Peribacillus sp. FSL E2-0218: one gene and its partner. The main gene of each other region encodes a partner of the protein of the gene in region 2 in a complex. Links are inferred from orthologs where the notes say so. Each region holds a gene or a part of one and is shown on either strand. Other genes may lie near its edges.

Region 1 (6,862 bases), 1.0 Mb from region 2 along the record:
AAATAACGGTAAATCCAATAATGATCATTAGATTTGAAAGGCCATTCATCGAATCCCTCCTGGTGTGCAGAAAGAAATTCTGTATGGGTAAACTGCGAATATACAAAATCCCCTGCACTTTTTTAGATAACTAGATAACTTGATTGAAAATACCATTTTCAATCGTTCGGATAAGCTGATTTTTCTGTCAACATAAGTCAATCAAAATGGCTTGATCGAAGGATATGAATCTTCATCTGTGGTTCCATTGGTTGGATGCTTTCAATTGGAGAAGTGGGTAAATCGTGTTGAGGAAGACGTGAAGTATGTAGCATGACCATCGCTCCCGATTAAAGGGGGGATATATCCAACATAACCATATGTGCGGATTCTCTTCTTTTCTCGGCCCATGGGGAACGTAAGATAATAAGGTAAAAGGGAACTTTGATACACCTAAATACGATAACTCATTCATACCCAACATCTCTTTGGTAATATATACATATTATTACATAATGAAACAAGAAAAGAAATAAAAAATGATGAATTATACCTAGGTTTGTATGGGGATTTGTAAAAAATATCTATTACAAAACTCGAAACCAAATGACGGAATATGAGGAGGCGCATCGCGTTTCTTTTTTTATGAAGAATATTTATATTTTGATGTTGGTGTTAGAACTAAAATAGTGTATGATGCATAGCATAAGGTATGGTGTACGACATATAGTATAGAGAAGAGGTGATTGGATGAGTACATTGCTGAATTCTTTGACGACCGAGCTGCGAAGGGGCACTTTGACTTTAGCGGTCCTTAGTCAGCTCAACACTCCCCAGTATGGATACTCGCTGGTCCAGCGACTGGAAAAATCGGGAATTGCCATCGATCAGAGCACGTTATATCCCTTGCTTCGCCGCCTGGAGAAACAGGAATTGGTGACAAGCACTTGGGATACTTCTGAAAGCAGGCCGCGCAAGTACTATGCTTTAAGTTTATATGGGGAAGAAATTTTCAATCAATTAAAACAAGAGTGGGAAAAAACGTCTCAAGAGCTATATATATTATTAAAAGGAGAGGGAGAAGATGGAGCTGATTGAACTTTATATTCAGGAAGTGACCCGCAGGCTGCCAGAAAAAAACAGGGAGGATATTGCGCTTGAGCTTCAATCCACAATCGAAGATATGCTTCCGGAAGATTATAATGAGCAAGACGTGAAAGAGATCCTTATCAAATTAGGAGATCCGGTAACACTGGCAAGCGGTTATAGAGATCGGCCAATGCACCTGATTGGACCGCGTTATTACGATGTTTATGTCAGTCTATTGAAAATGATTTTACCAATCGCCGCTGTCATTTCATTGATTTCCTTAATTGGAGATAGCACATTTGCAAATATCGGTGATAAAACGGTAATGGAAGTGATCCTCCGCATCATTGGAAAAGGCATCGCAGGTATCATCAGCACTGCCATCCAAGTATTTTTCTGGTTAACGCTTTTGTTTGCCCTCCTGGAACGTACGGATACTTCCAAAGATCATATGCCTTTAACGAAAGGGTTTAAACGCTGGACACCAGATGATTTAAAACAGATTCCAAATATTTCAAAGAGAAAAGCGATTCCTAAAGTCGAGATATTTGGAAGCTTGTTAGGTATCGCAGTTTTTGCTGCTCTTTATTTCAATGCATCCAGCCTCCTGGGTGTCTACGAGACTGGTAAAGACGGACTCCATTTTGTGACACCTTCTTTTAACCAAGAAGTATTGAATTCCTATTGGCCGCTCATTTTCAGCATAATCATTTTAGGTGTCTGCCTTGCCATTTATAAATTATTGGCAGGGCAATGGACCAAAAAGCTCGCTTGGCTTCACACCTGTTATCAACTGCTCACGACGATTACTCTCATCATCATCATCAGTAATCCGCAGTTTCTGACGAACGAATTCATCATATATATGACAAAACTTTTTCCGATTGATGAATGGGAAGGCCGGATCTACTGGGGTATTATCCTCATCTCCATATTTTTCGCCGTATTCGATTCTATTCAAGGTTTTCGAAAAGGGAAAACCCGCTAAGGCACTCCATCCTCACTATGCTCAGTTTGTTGAAAAAAGGTTTCGGAATGGTCTCCCATTCGAAACTTTTTTGATTTTCCCCTCAATGCTTCGACTTTTCTAGTTCATCAAGCAGGCTAATGCATACAGTGTCCATTTTTTTTCATGCAACAAAATCACTAGCAATGTAGATTAGTATAATGATTAGCTCTTGAATAATATGATATCATTTCTATAAGTTGGAAAAAATATACAAAGGGGAATGTCGATGGATGTGAATTTTGGAAGAGTGGCAAAAAATTATGCGCAATATCGAAATGACTTACCTATGGAGGTAATGGAGAGTTTAAAGCGTAGAGGAATTGATTTTACCCATAAAAAAGTGGCAGATTTGGGTTCTGGGACGGGGGTATTAAGCCGAGCTTTAGATGTTGAAGGGGCAGTCGTTGTGGGAGTGGAGCCTTCAGCAGAACTAATAGCGCAAGCGAAAGAATTGGATAAGAGTGAAGGTCAGGTAATTGAGTATATGAATTCATGCGCAGAATCGACGACCTTGAATGAGGGTTTGTTTGATTATGTAACCGTTTTAAGAGCATGGCACTGGTTTAACCGAGAAAAAACCCTTGCTGAGATAAAAAGGATTTTGGCAGGAAAGGGAAAATTGATCGTAATGGATTCAGGCTTTATATCCAACCGTAAAGTCATAGCTGATACACTTCAAATTATTAAAGCGCATATGCCTGGCGGAGAGCTGAGACCTGCGGGCGCCAAAGCGCAATCAAAACAATTTATCAATGGATTTCCGGTGGAATGGTTCAAGGAATGGCAGGAACATGGATTTGACTTAAAAGAGACCTATAAGTTCCATTACGAAGTATCATTTTCAAACGAAGATTGGTGCGGAAGAGTCGGTTCACTATCCTGGCTTTCAGGCTTTACAGAAAAGCGGCGAAATGAAATACTTCATGAAATCCTTACCCATTTAGGAAAAGAATACGGAGAAATACAACATACTATCCAACATGGATGCTATATAACCATATTGAATCAGTCATATTCTTAAGCACTTTTCTTGCCAGCATAATTCATCTAGGTGTCTGGAAGGTAAAGCCCGTATTCACGAGTAAGGTCATCATACTCAGGAGTGAAGCTGTGTACTTACAAAATAATGCACGAAACCGCCTTGGATTTTTGTGGGGAGTAACGGTTCAAAAAGTATGTAAAAGCACAAAATCAAGCCAAATTCACAATAAAAAGCATCGAACTTGCAAGGAGGCGACCGAAACTTACCATTAAGCATGAACATGCTCTTACATCAAAATTCTTCTTAAAGTTTAAAAGATGAAGCACCAAAAAGAATGCCCCGCATCTGAAATGACAGACGCGGGGCATTCTTTTCTTAAGTTATTGGACGGCATCAAATTGATTTACTTTCCATGTGGATCCTGATTTGTAAAACGTAACGGTTCTTTTAACTGAATCGCCATCGACAGTAGGGACAGTTAAATTATAGGTTCTAACGTTTTGTTTTTGTTGGACCGATTTGATTTTGGATTTTTTCCATTCAAGCATGCCATCGCCATCACCGACTGGGCGGGCCAATTTTCCTTTATGTGTAATGTAATGATAGTTTGTTAATCCTTTTTCAATAGCATTATTAGTAAATGTTTCTCCTAAATAAGTAACCAATTTATCTTTTGTATTGAATTCCTGACAAAGATACGAGTACTCTGTTCCTTTATAGTTGAATGTTTTTTGTGTGCATGAACGATTTTTGTAACCATGTAATGCATTCCAGAAATGTTTGCTGGCATTATCGGCTATTTTAAGTGCATTTGTGTCAGATAAATTCTGTGATGTGGTTTGTGCTGTAGCTCCCGTGCTCAATGTGAAAAATAAAATGATGGATAATAGCATACCTGATATTTTATTCATACTTTCTCTCTCCAATCCCTATTAGGATGATTATGTAACGAAAGTGTAATTAATATTACAATTGTTACATTTATATTACAGCAAGTTTGACAGAAGTAAAAGAAAAATCTTCTAAAATAATCAATATTTTTATGATTCTTTAAAAAATACATATTTTGTTCATTTTATTCCTACTAAAATGAATCATGCCCTTTTCGTTACTGAAGGTTTCAATAAATGAGACATCCTTTCTGAACATGCAAGTAAGAAGGGTAAGGAAGAAAAATATCATGGCTCCCTTTGTATATTTCATATTCCCCGAACATGTTCGCACAAAACCTTATATGATATCTGAATAAGATTCACAGTTTCCAATCCCTATCAGAAACTCGCCATACATAAAGGTTTGACAAACTTTCCAATCTTACCGTATGATAATGAGTATAATCTCCTAAGGGGAGTAGCTTTAGCAGCAATGTCGTCATTACGGAGCTCCAGGCTCTCGGCGTTGTTGGCAGCATAGTGCTGTTAGCCAGACCTTACCTATTGGTAAAGGTCTATTTTCTGTTTGAAAAACCTTTACCGAAATCGGTGAAGGTTTTTTGAGTAGACCATCATCAATTGTTCAGCTGATGGCAAATGGTGATGACAAAAACAAATAAATATAAATGGAGTGTATTCTTTGATACTGAGAAAATCTTTGTTACTTTTAGGAATAGGGTCTGCACAAATCGATTTGATCCTTCCAAAAAATACGTATAAATCCGGGGAATGCATAAATGGGTATTTCTTGATTAAAGGTGGTACCCTAGAGCAAAGAATAAGAAGGATCGAATGCGATCTCATCATGGATACTCATTCTACGGGAATGGAAGAGATCCTGAAGACGAGTACGATTTTGTCTACCAGGGAAATAAATTCTGGGGAGAGTAATGAAATTCCTTTCAACTTTTGTCTGCCAATGCTCAAGGATCCGTATAAAAAAGGGGTTTCCTATCGCTTGAAAACAAGGCTTGTCCTTGATAAAGGGATAATAGGCAAGGATGATGACTGGATTTTAATCGATTCGGAATAAAGGCGGAAATGGAGTTGGCAACTTGAATATCTTAGATGTTACGGAGCGTGCATTTGATTACTTGGAAGAATTTTTATTAATGAGGCTATTCTTATTAGCACTGCTGCTCATGGCTGTTTATTATATTTTGAATAAAATGGTCGAATGGTTTTTTAAACGGTCAAGTTTTTTTGAGGAAGAAGTGGAAAAAACGATACAGGGCGTTACACGTTCTTCTCTTAGGTATGGCATATCCGCACTTTTTCTCATATATGTGATTGGACAGTTTATAGACTTAAAAGGGATACTTGCCGGAGCCGGGATTGTAGGGGTCGTGATCGGGTTTGCCGCTCAGCAAATGCTTAAGGATATTTTATTAGGGTTTGTAAGGCTGTCGGATAATGAATTCCGCGTCGGGAATTTCGTGGCATTCAATGGGACAAGTTCCGGAACTGTGGAAGAAATTGGCATTCGGTTCATGCAGATCAGGGAATGGTCTGGAAAACTGCTGACCATTCCGCATAGCGAGATTAGGACGATTCAAAATTTTAATAAAGGGAGAATGCGAATCATCGAGCGAATCACGGTTAGTTATCAGGAAAATCCAGACAAGGTGAAACGATTGCTTGAAGATATTTGCCTTACCTGTAATGAGAAATTCGGTGAGAGTCTGCTCAGACTCGAGGACGGGACACCTGAAGAAGATTTTCGATATATCGGCATTACCGATTTAAATCCGAATCTGAAATATGTGGGCTATGAGCTATGTATAGTGGGGCTTGTGAAGCCAGACGATTACTTTGAAACGTCAAGAAATGTAAGGTTTGAGATGATGTCCGCTTTACACGAACATCGTATTCTGATGCCATCTTCCCATTTACTTGTCCAGGCAGAGCCGAATCATGAACACTTGATGGAAAATTAATAAAGAAACAGCCCGCTAAAATTGAGACCTTATATACTAAAAATCAAGGACTTTCTGCTTTAAGATAGTCCTTTTACATACTATAAAAGCAAAAATTCATCTTGATTATTCAGAAAGGTTCAATTATTATATAATTAACATAAAATGGAAGGGTGGATTCGAACAATGATCATTTAATCCTATTCTTGAAGAAAAAAAAAGCGTGTTAAAAATACGATTTTTTTCTGGATAGGATTGGTCTGTACATAAAAATACAAACAAAGATCATTGTGTCCCTTTTACGAGGGGTATTATGCCTGTTAATTTGTATTGTGCCGCCTCCTGTCCAGATATTAAAGCAGGAGGTTTTATATTGGAAAAAAATAAATCAGCACCTCTAAGCGAAAAGGAATCAAGCATATTCAAGAATCCTGTCTTTCGTGCGATCATCTTTTCCGGGTTATTTTTGCAAATAGGGATATGGGTCCGGAATTTTGCTGTTTTGTTATTCGTCATGGAAAGGACCAATGGCGATGCTTTTGCGATTTCCATGATATCCGTGGCGGAATTTGCCCCCATTTTCATTTTTTCATTTATAGGCGGGACCTTCGCAGATCGCTGGAGACCTAAAAAAACAATGGTATGGTGCGATATTTTAAGCGCATTATCCGTATTCGCCGTCCTTATCGCTCTTATCTTCGGGACCTGGAAGGTAGTGTTTTTTGCGACATTGATTTCGGCAATCCTTTCTCAATTTTCCCAGCCATCGGGAATGAAGCTATTTAAGATGCACTTACCAGAAAGTCAAATCCAAACAGCAATGTCCGTGTATCAAACCGTATTCGCCGTATTCATGGTATTAGGGCCGATAATCGGTACATTTGCTTTCCAATCATTTGGCATCAACATCTCGATAGCCATTACCGGTGCAGCGTTTTTACTTTCAGCAGCTGCC
Region 2 (6,856 bases):
TATGTATCGCTTTTAGGCAAGTAATCGTATCTTCCGCCGAAATCGTATTGTCCCGCCCCTCTTTTAATGCCTTAAAATCCTGCATTTTCCTTCCAAGGATGGTATGCTTCAAACCCAGCTCCTGGATGCATCGATTGATTTCATCAATTCCCAACAAGCTCATCATCATATTCGTCGCTGTATTGTCGGAAACCGTTATCATCAAGGTCAATAAGTCCTCAACCGTTAAAAATACTTTATTGGATAATGCATGCAGGACCCCCGATCCCCCAGTCACTGCATTCGGGGGTATGGTCACTGGTTGATTCAAATAGATGTTTTTTCGTTCACTTTGCCGATACCCTTCGATGATCATTGGTATTTTGATCAAACTTGCAGATTGAAACGAGTCTTCCTCTTGATAACCAATCATATCACCAAAACCAGATTCAATTTTATAAGCAATGTTGCCGTCAAATGCATCAACTAATGCCCATATATCATTTTCGATCATTTGTAATGTCATCGAATCCCTCTTCCTCCTTGTTTAACCAAACCCTCTAATGACGGTTCTATTCCCTAACTTATTCTACCATGTCAATTGCAGTACTTTCTTCTGCAATATTCCAATTTCTCTAAATTTATATATCAGAACGAAAAAAAGAGCTCTCGCATGAAAGCTCCCTAACACCGATATTCATCTAGCTTTTACAGCCCGGCCCTTTCCTAATGGGAACCGTTTCTTTTCAGTTGTATCCACCTGGGTGATTTCCCCATCGTGGACCGTTATGATCACGGATCCATATTGAAGAGATTCCAAACTTGAAATGATATGCCTGATTTTCAGTTCTTCTTTCTTTTCCATTTTATCTCCCCTTTACTACTGGTAATAAAGCTTCGGACATGCCTAATGTCAAAAAGAGATTCCCCTTTACCATGTTTTCTTGAGGAAAACGGTTTACCTATTTTACTTTCATTGATTTTTCGGAAATAAGAATAATCCGAACATAGCCCCTCCCTTGCACTTGAAAAACAAAAGGCACCCAGCATCTAATCAATTAGATGTAAGGGCGCCTTTAGTTGACTAATCGGCAATATTTAAAGGAATTTCCAAATACGAAGTTATAAAGCTTATTATTCTTACCAACTAACTTGGTATTAATTAATATAATCCAATCTCTTCCTTTTGTCAAGAACACAACGAAATTTTCTGATTAGTCCGTCTTTAACATTTTACTTATTTACCACTTTACCAAACTAAACTGTTTACGATATACTATATTAGTATAAGTTGTCGGAAATCAAACACACATTGCATTCAAGAAAGGTACGATTATATATGGTAAATAAAAAATGGGGTTTATTGATCTTAACCACTTTCGTAGTTGGAAATATGGTCGGCGGCGGAATCTTCATGCTACCTGCCCAATTAGCACAGGTATCCAGTCCATTAGGGGCAACATTGGCCTGGATCGTTACAGGACTTGGTGTATTCTTAATAGCGCTCGTATTCGGCAACTTGGCTGTCCGGAAACCGGAGTTGAAGGCAGGTCCTCAAAGCTATGCTCAATCATTGTTTAAATCCCCTGCAAAAGGAAGGATTTCAGGCTATAGCATGGCTTGGGGATATTGGGCGGCGAATTGGGCGGCGACAGCATCCGTCATCATTTCATTTGCTGGATATCTATCGACGTTTTTTCCTGTGATGCATAGTACGAAAGTGATTTATTCAGCGGGTTCCTTCCAACTGGAGCTTGGAAGAGCGCTGACATTTGCAGTATGTACCATCGTCCTTTGGGGGATTCAGGCAATCCTCGTAAGGAGCTTTAACAGCGCTGGTAAACTGAATCTTTTTGCTACGATTACAAAAGTGATCGGATTCTTGTTTTTCATCATCATCACGATATTCATCTTTGATTCTTCCAACCTAGGAAACGGCGGCGAATTTTATGATAAGGCAGGTACATCGATTTCTTTAGGTGCTCAAGTTAATGCTGCTGCGATTTCAGCTTTATGGGCCTTCATCGGGATTGAAGCGGCCGTCATGCTTTCAAACCGTGCCAAATCACAAACTGATGTAAAAAAAGCGACAATCATTGGTTTGCTTATCGCCGTTTCCATTTATATAGGCATCACTTTATTGACGATGGGTGCCATTTCACAAGAAGAACTGAAGGTTTCACAAAAACCGCTCGTAGACGCATTGCAATCGGTAGTCGGCTCAAGCGGCACCTATTTGATGGCCGCTCTTGCCGTCATCTCGCTATTGGGTTCTACGATCGGATGGATTGTCGTTGCATCTGAAGTTCCATACCAAGCAGCGAAATCAGATCTTTTTCCTGCCTATTTCGGCAAAGCGAACAAAAATGGCACTCCTGTCCGATCCATGACAATAACGAATATCATGACACAGATTTTCTTATTCTCGACCATTTCCGGTACGATTTTGGAAGCCTATAAATTCTCCATGATCGTCGCAACACTTGCCTACTTGATTCCTTATCTTGCATCGGTCCTGTATCAATTGAAGTTGGTCTTGACTGGGGAAACCTATGACATCATGAAGGGTTCAAGGGTTCGCGATGGGGCCATCACCATCCTAGCATTAGTGTACTCCATCTGGGTCGTCAAGACAGGCACAGCCGATATGCACACATTCATACTTGGCATTGCCCTCTACGTACTTGGACTGCTTCTATACCCGCTGTGGATGAGAAAAAAAGCATAACCGCAAACACCTTGGCTTCTGCCAGGGTGTTTTTTCATATCTCCTTCAACACCAGTTTCGTTTTCAGCAAAACTTTTTCCCCTGTTCCCAGATCCTTCACCCCGGTGAATCCAGCTGACAAATCAAGATTGGGTGCATTCGTTACCCATGTATAGGGTTCAGGGCATACGAACCCATCCTGATTGAACAATACCCAAAATTTATAATGATGGTCGACATGATAAATGACCTGCACGCCGGCCTCTTGATCCGTAAGTATGCATTCGTTATTCAGATTGCTTTCCTCATCATAGCTGAATATATCATCAAACAGCCGTCCTTCCAGGCAAAATCCATTTTGGATTTCTTTTTTATTGGCCGATTCCCCGATTTTACCAGTGGGCAAAGACCGTTCATTCAATTCCCAATGCTTGTTGACAGGAAGAGCTATGCGGCAATTCCCGATTTGGCTTTCCGCTCCAAAAGGAAAATTGAATACCGTATGATAACCGGCTCCCCAAGGAAAGGGTTCAAGGCCGTTATTGAGGATTTCCAATTGGACCTCCAATCCATCATCGATTAATATCAATGACATATTGACCACGATATCTTGCGGAAAGCTTTTTTTGAGATAAGGAAAATCCCGGCTAGAAAACTCAGTCTTGATGAGGACTTTATTCCCGATTACCTCCCTTTTGATGACGTTCCATGGCTTATCATGCAAAAATCCGTGGATGTGATTCGACTTCTCCCTTTCATTGATAGGGAACCTATAAGTTGTGTGCTTATAAGTAAATTGGCCATCTTCGATTCGGTTTGGCGGAAATAAAATGGGCATCCCGTATAATATCGGGAGTTTTTTATAGTCCTCAGAACAATCGGGGGTCCGCAGCACTTGAATATCCTTATGCTTGAGCTTCAATGAAAGAAGATTGCTTCCCAATGCTGGTACAAGTATTCCTTCCACATGTTCATTACCGAATTTCAGGGCCTCTTCCTTAATGAAAGTCGTATCTTCTATGTAACCTGTCACATACTCTCCCCCTTTGGCTTTCCCACATTTCCATCGTACTTCCACCAGCCTTTTTTTGCAACAAATGGAACGTAAACCCAGCAGTTTATCAATCTCTCACCTTTTTTCATAGAATTCTAAACCCATGAAAAAAAAGGATGCCTTTTCGGCACCCCTTTTTTATCTATTGCTTTCGCTTACCATGGCCACTATGCCTTCTTCATCATCCAGAACGAGTTCAATGCCGGAATAAGGATCTTTATTCAAATATTCATCAAGCCATAAACGAAGTGCTTCTATCAGATTGATGGTAATTAACACTTGTTTTCGCCCATCGACGAATGCTTCCGCCGAAAAGCCATAATCATCATCATACATCAATTCCACTTCTACTTCATTGGGTTGTACCTGCTTTTTACGAGCAATGTAAACGCAAACGGCATTGATGATATCTTGTTCCGATATCTTTAGCCTCTCCATGGATTTGGATCCTCTTTCTTCTTCTTATCTTTGAAATAAGTGAATATTTTACGGATTACAACCACTAATGCAATGATCGCTAACACATTGACCATTAGGCCAAGAATTGAACCAAGTGCTCCCATATTGGCAAATAGGCCACCGAACAGCAAGCCAGCCAACCCTCCGAGCATGATTCCCTTCATTAAACCGCCTTTAGCAAAAGAACTTCCCGTTTTCGTATTCGTTTTTGCTTTATTTGTAGTCGTCGCATCCGATTTGTTCGTTTGTTTATTTTGGAAATTAGAATTATTATTATTGTTGCTATTGAAGCTTCTTTTTCCTGATTTGTAGCCCCTTGCATCAACTGACTCCGAGTGGTCCTGGAATACATAAGAACCAACTGGCGAGAATGCTAGTGTAATCGTAAGTAATGCAGCCATTAATTTTTTCATCATGTTTTTTGCCTCCGTTTACTAGTATGGAATAATGCTTCCTTATTTGTTTTCCCGGATTCACTGAAAGTCCACATCACCTATCCTTGTTTTATCTTATAGTATTTACGTTCAATATCAAAATAAGTTTCATTTTTTTTGATATTTTATTAAAAAAAATAAGCAGGTGAGCCTCAGGCCCCCTGCTTATTAAAGAAGATTAGTTTACACGTACCACACGGCCGTTGAATTTATCCGCCCAATATCCGCTTGACATATTGGCGACTGCAACACCTGTAGAACTTTGCGAACCGATGAATTTGCCACCGCCGACATAGATGCCGACATGCCCATCCGTTTTATACGTATTGAAGAATACTAAATCCCCAGGCTGCATTTGGCTTTTAGAAACTTGAGTTCCCGCGCTTGTCAATGCTCCCGTACTTGCTGGAAGATTCACGCCCGCTTGTTTATAAGCCCATGCAACGAAACCTGAACAATCGAATAATCCGTTAGCAATATCGGATGCCGTTCTTCCGCCACCGAATTTATAAGTCGAGTTACCGATATATTTATAGCCTGCTGTAATGGCAGAGCCTGTATTTGCACTGCTTGGCTTGCTTACGTTTTCAGTTTTACTGGCTGCTGGCTTGCTGGCTGCAGGTTTGTCAGCAGAACTGCTCTTAGATGAATCAGAAGAAGAAGCTGGTTCTTTAGACGAACTTGATGATCCAGCGTTAGAAGAACTTGACGACGACGATTCTCCTTTAGATGATTCATCACTAGAAGAATTCACTTCTTGTGCAGCACGATCAAGATCTGCTTTCTCTGCTGCTTTACGCTCTTCTTCTTTTTTGATATTTTCACGAATCGATGCAATTTGTGCTTCAAGTCCAGCATCTTTATTCTCTAAAGCCTGTTTAAGGGCTTCTGCTTCCGATTCTTTCTTTTCACTCTTTGCCTTCATTTCGATCATTTCTTCTTTTTGGTCCTCAATCTGGGATTGCATGCCTTTAAGCTCTAATTCCATATCTTTCAGGTTTTGCAATTTTTTCTCTACAGACGCTTGTTTTTTCTCTAGGTCAGCTTTATCCGCTTCCTGCTCGCTAAGGATTTGCTGGTCAGCTTCCACGATCGTTGCCACTGCGCCAACACGGTTAACGAACTCACCAAAGCTTTTCGAACCTAAAACGACTTCCAGGTAATCAACGTCCCCGCCGCTCTCTTGGAATGAAACCGCACGTTCTTTCAAAACTTCCTCGCGTTTAGCGATTCTATCTTCCAAAGCTTTAATTTCTTTCTTTAGTGACTCTATCGCTTTTTCAGTATCTTTGATTTCTTGCTTCGTTTCTTTGATTTTCTCGTCATTTGCCTTCATTGCATTTTCAATCTGGGCAATTTGGGAAATCATTTTCGATTGTTCTTTTTTCAATTCCTTGATGACTTGCTCTGCTTCTGATATGTCCGATTGAATTCCTGTACGCTGTGATTGAATGTCTGAGATTGACTCGGCTTTCACTGACGGTAATGCAAAAGCGCTACCTAAACCGAGCATAATTGTCGTGTTCAATACGATAAGTTTTTTCTTCAAGCTCATTTCCCCTGCTTTCCTCCCCGTGCATTTCCATCGACCCACTTCTTTTTCTCTATGAAAAATCATCAGTCAAAATAAATAGCTGGGAACTCTTCTCTATTTTTTTTACTCATTATGTATTTTTCTATGGTTGTAACAATATGAAATATATTTCTGAAACTCTACTATGTTTTACCTAAGTCGTAGTATATCATCAGATTTTGTCAAATGCGTAATAACAATATTACAATTACATTTCATTTTTAACATAATACACGAAAATTCGACTTTTTCATGTGATAAAACGTCCATTATTTTACATAACGCAGTGTGGGTTTTGATGCAAGACTATTTATCTACTTCTTATAACCAAGGAACCAGTGACCATTGGCAGGTAGAAAACACGATAAAATCGGTGGACTTTTCACCTGCCATTCCTGAGAAACGAAAAGTCGGTTTCCTCTCTCCATTTGTCCAGAGGATCTGGGAAACGCCTCTTCACCTTTCGGCCTGCGGTGACTCCCTTGGCCATGTTTCCCCGCAAAAGTTGGCGCCTTTCCTTACAATCCTCTCGGCATGAATACTCTGCCTATAGTCTTCCAGGTTTTAGAATAGTAGGTTGTGGCGCCATGAATCGTTTGCTATGCAAATACGAGCCTCTCTTGTTCGTCTTCAATAAAAAATCGAGAAAG

Evidence for each region.
Region 1: the proteins of MHI53_RS06825 (region 2) and MHI53_RS11865 are in contact, whole or in part, in a crystal structure (PDB 8WT4), measured with the Bacillus subtilis proteins. The link is inferred for Peribacillus sp. FSL E2-0218 from one-to-one orthologs.

The regions. Positions count from the first base shown.
Region 1 is NZ_CP150304.1:2,461,605-2,468,466, forward strand. What follows is about bases 2,206-5,067. They hold MHI53_RS11865 (IseA DL-endopeptidase inhibitor family protein), read right to left. Parts: upstream 3,971-5,067; coding sequence 3,440-3,970; downstream 2,206-3,439. Other genes in these bases: MHI53_RS11860 (class I SAM-dependent methyltransferase), read left to right, coding at 2,304-3,098; MHI53_RS11870 (sporulation protein), read left to right, coding at 4,632-5,024; MHI53_RS11875 (mechanosensitive ion channel family protein), read left to right, coding at 5,047-5,067. Outside these bases: MHI53_RS11845 (FMN-binding glutamate synthase family protein), read right to left, coding at 1-49; MHI53_RS11850 (PadR family transcriptional regulator), read left to right, coding at 730-1,077; MHI53_RS11855 (hypothetical protein), read left to right, coding at 1,064-2,056; more of MHI53_RS11875, read left to right, coding at 5,068-5,928; MHI53_RS11880 (MFS transporter), read left to right, coding at 6,233-6,862.
Region 2 is NZ_CP150304.1:1,427,533-1,434,388, reverse strand. Bases 4,001-6,856 are described here. They hold MHI53_RS06825 (NlpC/P60 family protein), read right to left. Parts: upstream 6,189-6,856; coding sequence 4,812-6,188; downstream 4,001-4,811. Other genes in these bases: MHI53_RS06820 (hypothetical protein), read left to right, coding at 6,505-6,744; MHI53_RS06830 (hypothetical protein), read right to left, coding at 4,166-4,612; MHI53_RS06835 (YxcD family protein), read right to left, coding at 4,001-4,178. Also shown: MHI53_RS06855 (serine hydrolase), read right to left, coding at 1-505; MHI53_RS06850 (YezD family protein), read right to left, coding at 677-844; MHI53_RS06845 (amino acid permease), read left to right, coding at 1,319-2,707; MHI53_RS06840 (aldose 1-epimerase), read right to left, coding at 2,742-3,719; more of MHI53_RS06835, read right to left, coding at 3,879-4,000. UniProt on the Bacillus subtilis protein: The C-terminal part of CwlO shows a cell wall hydrolytic DL-endopeptidase activity.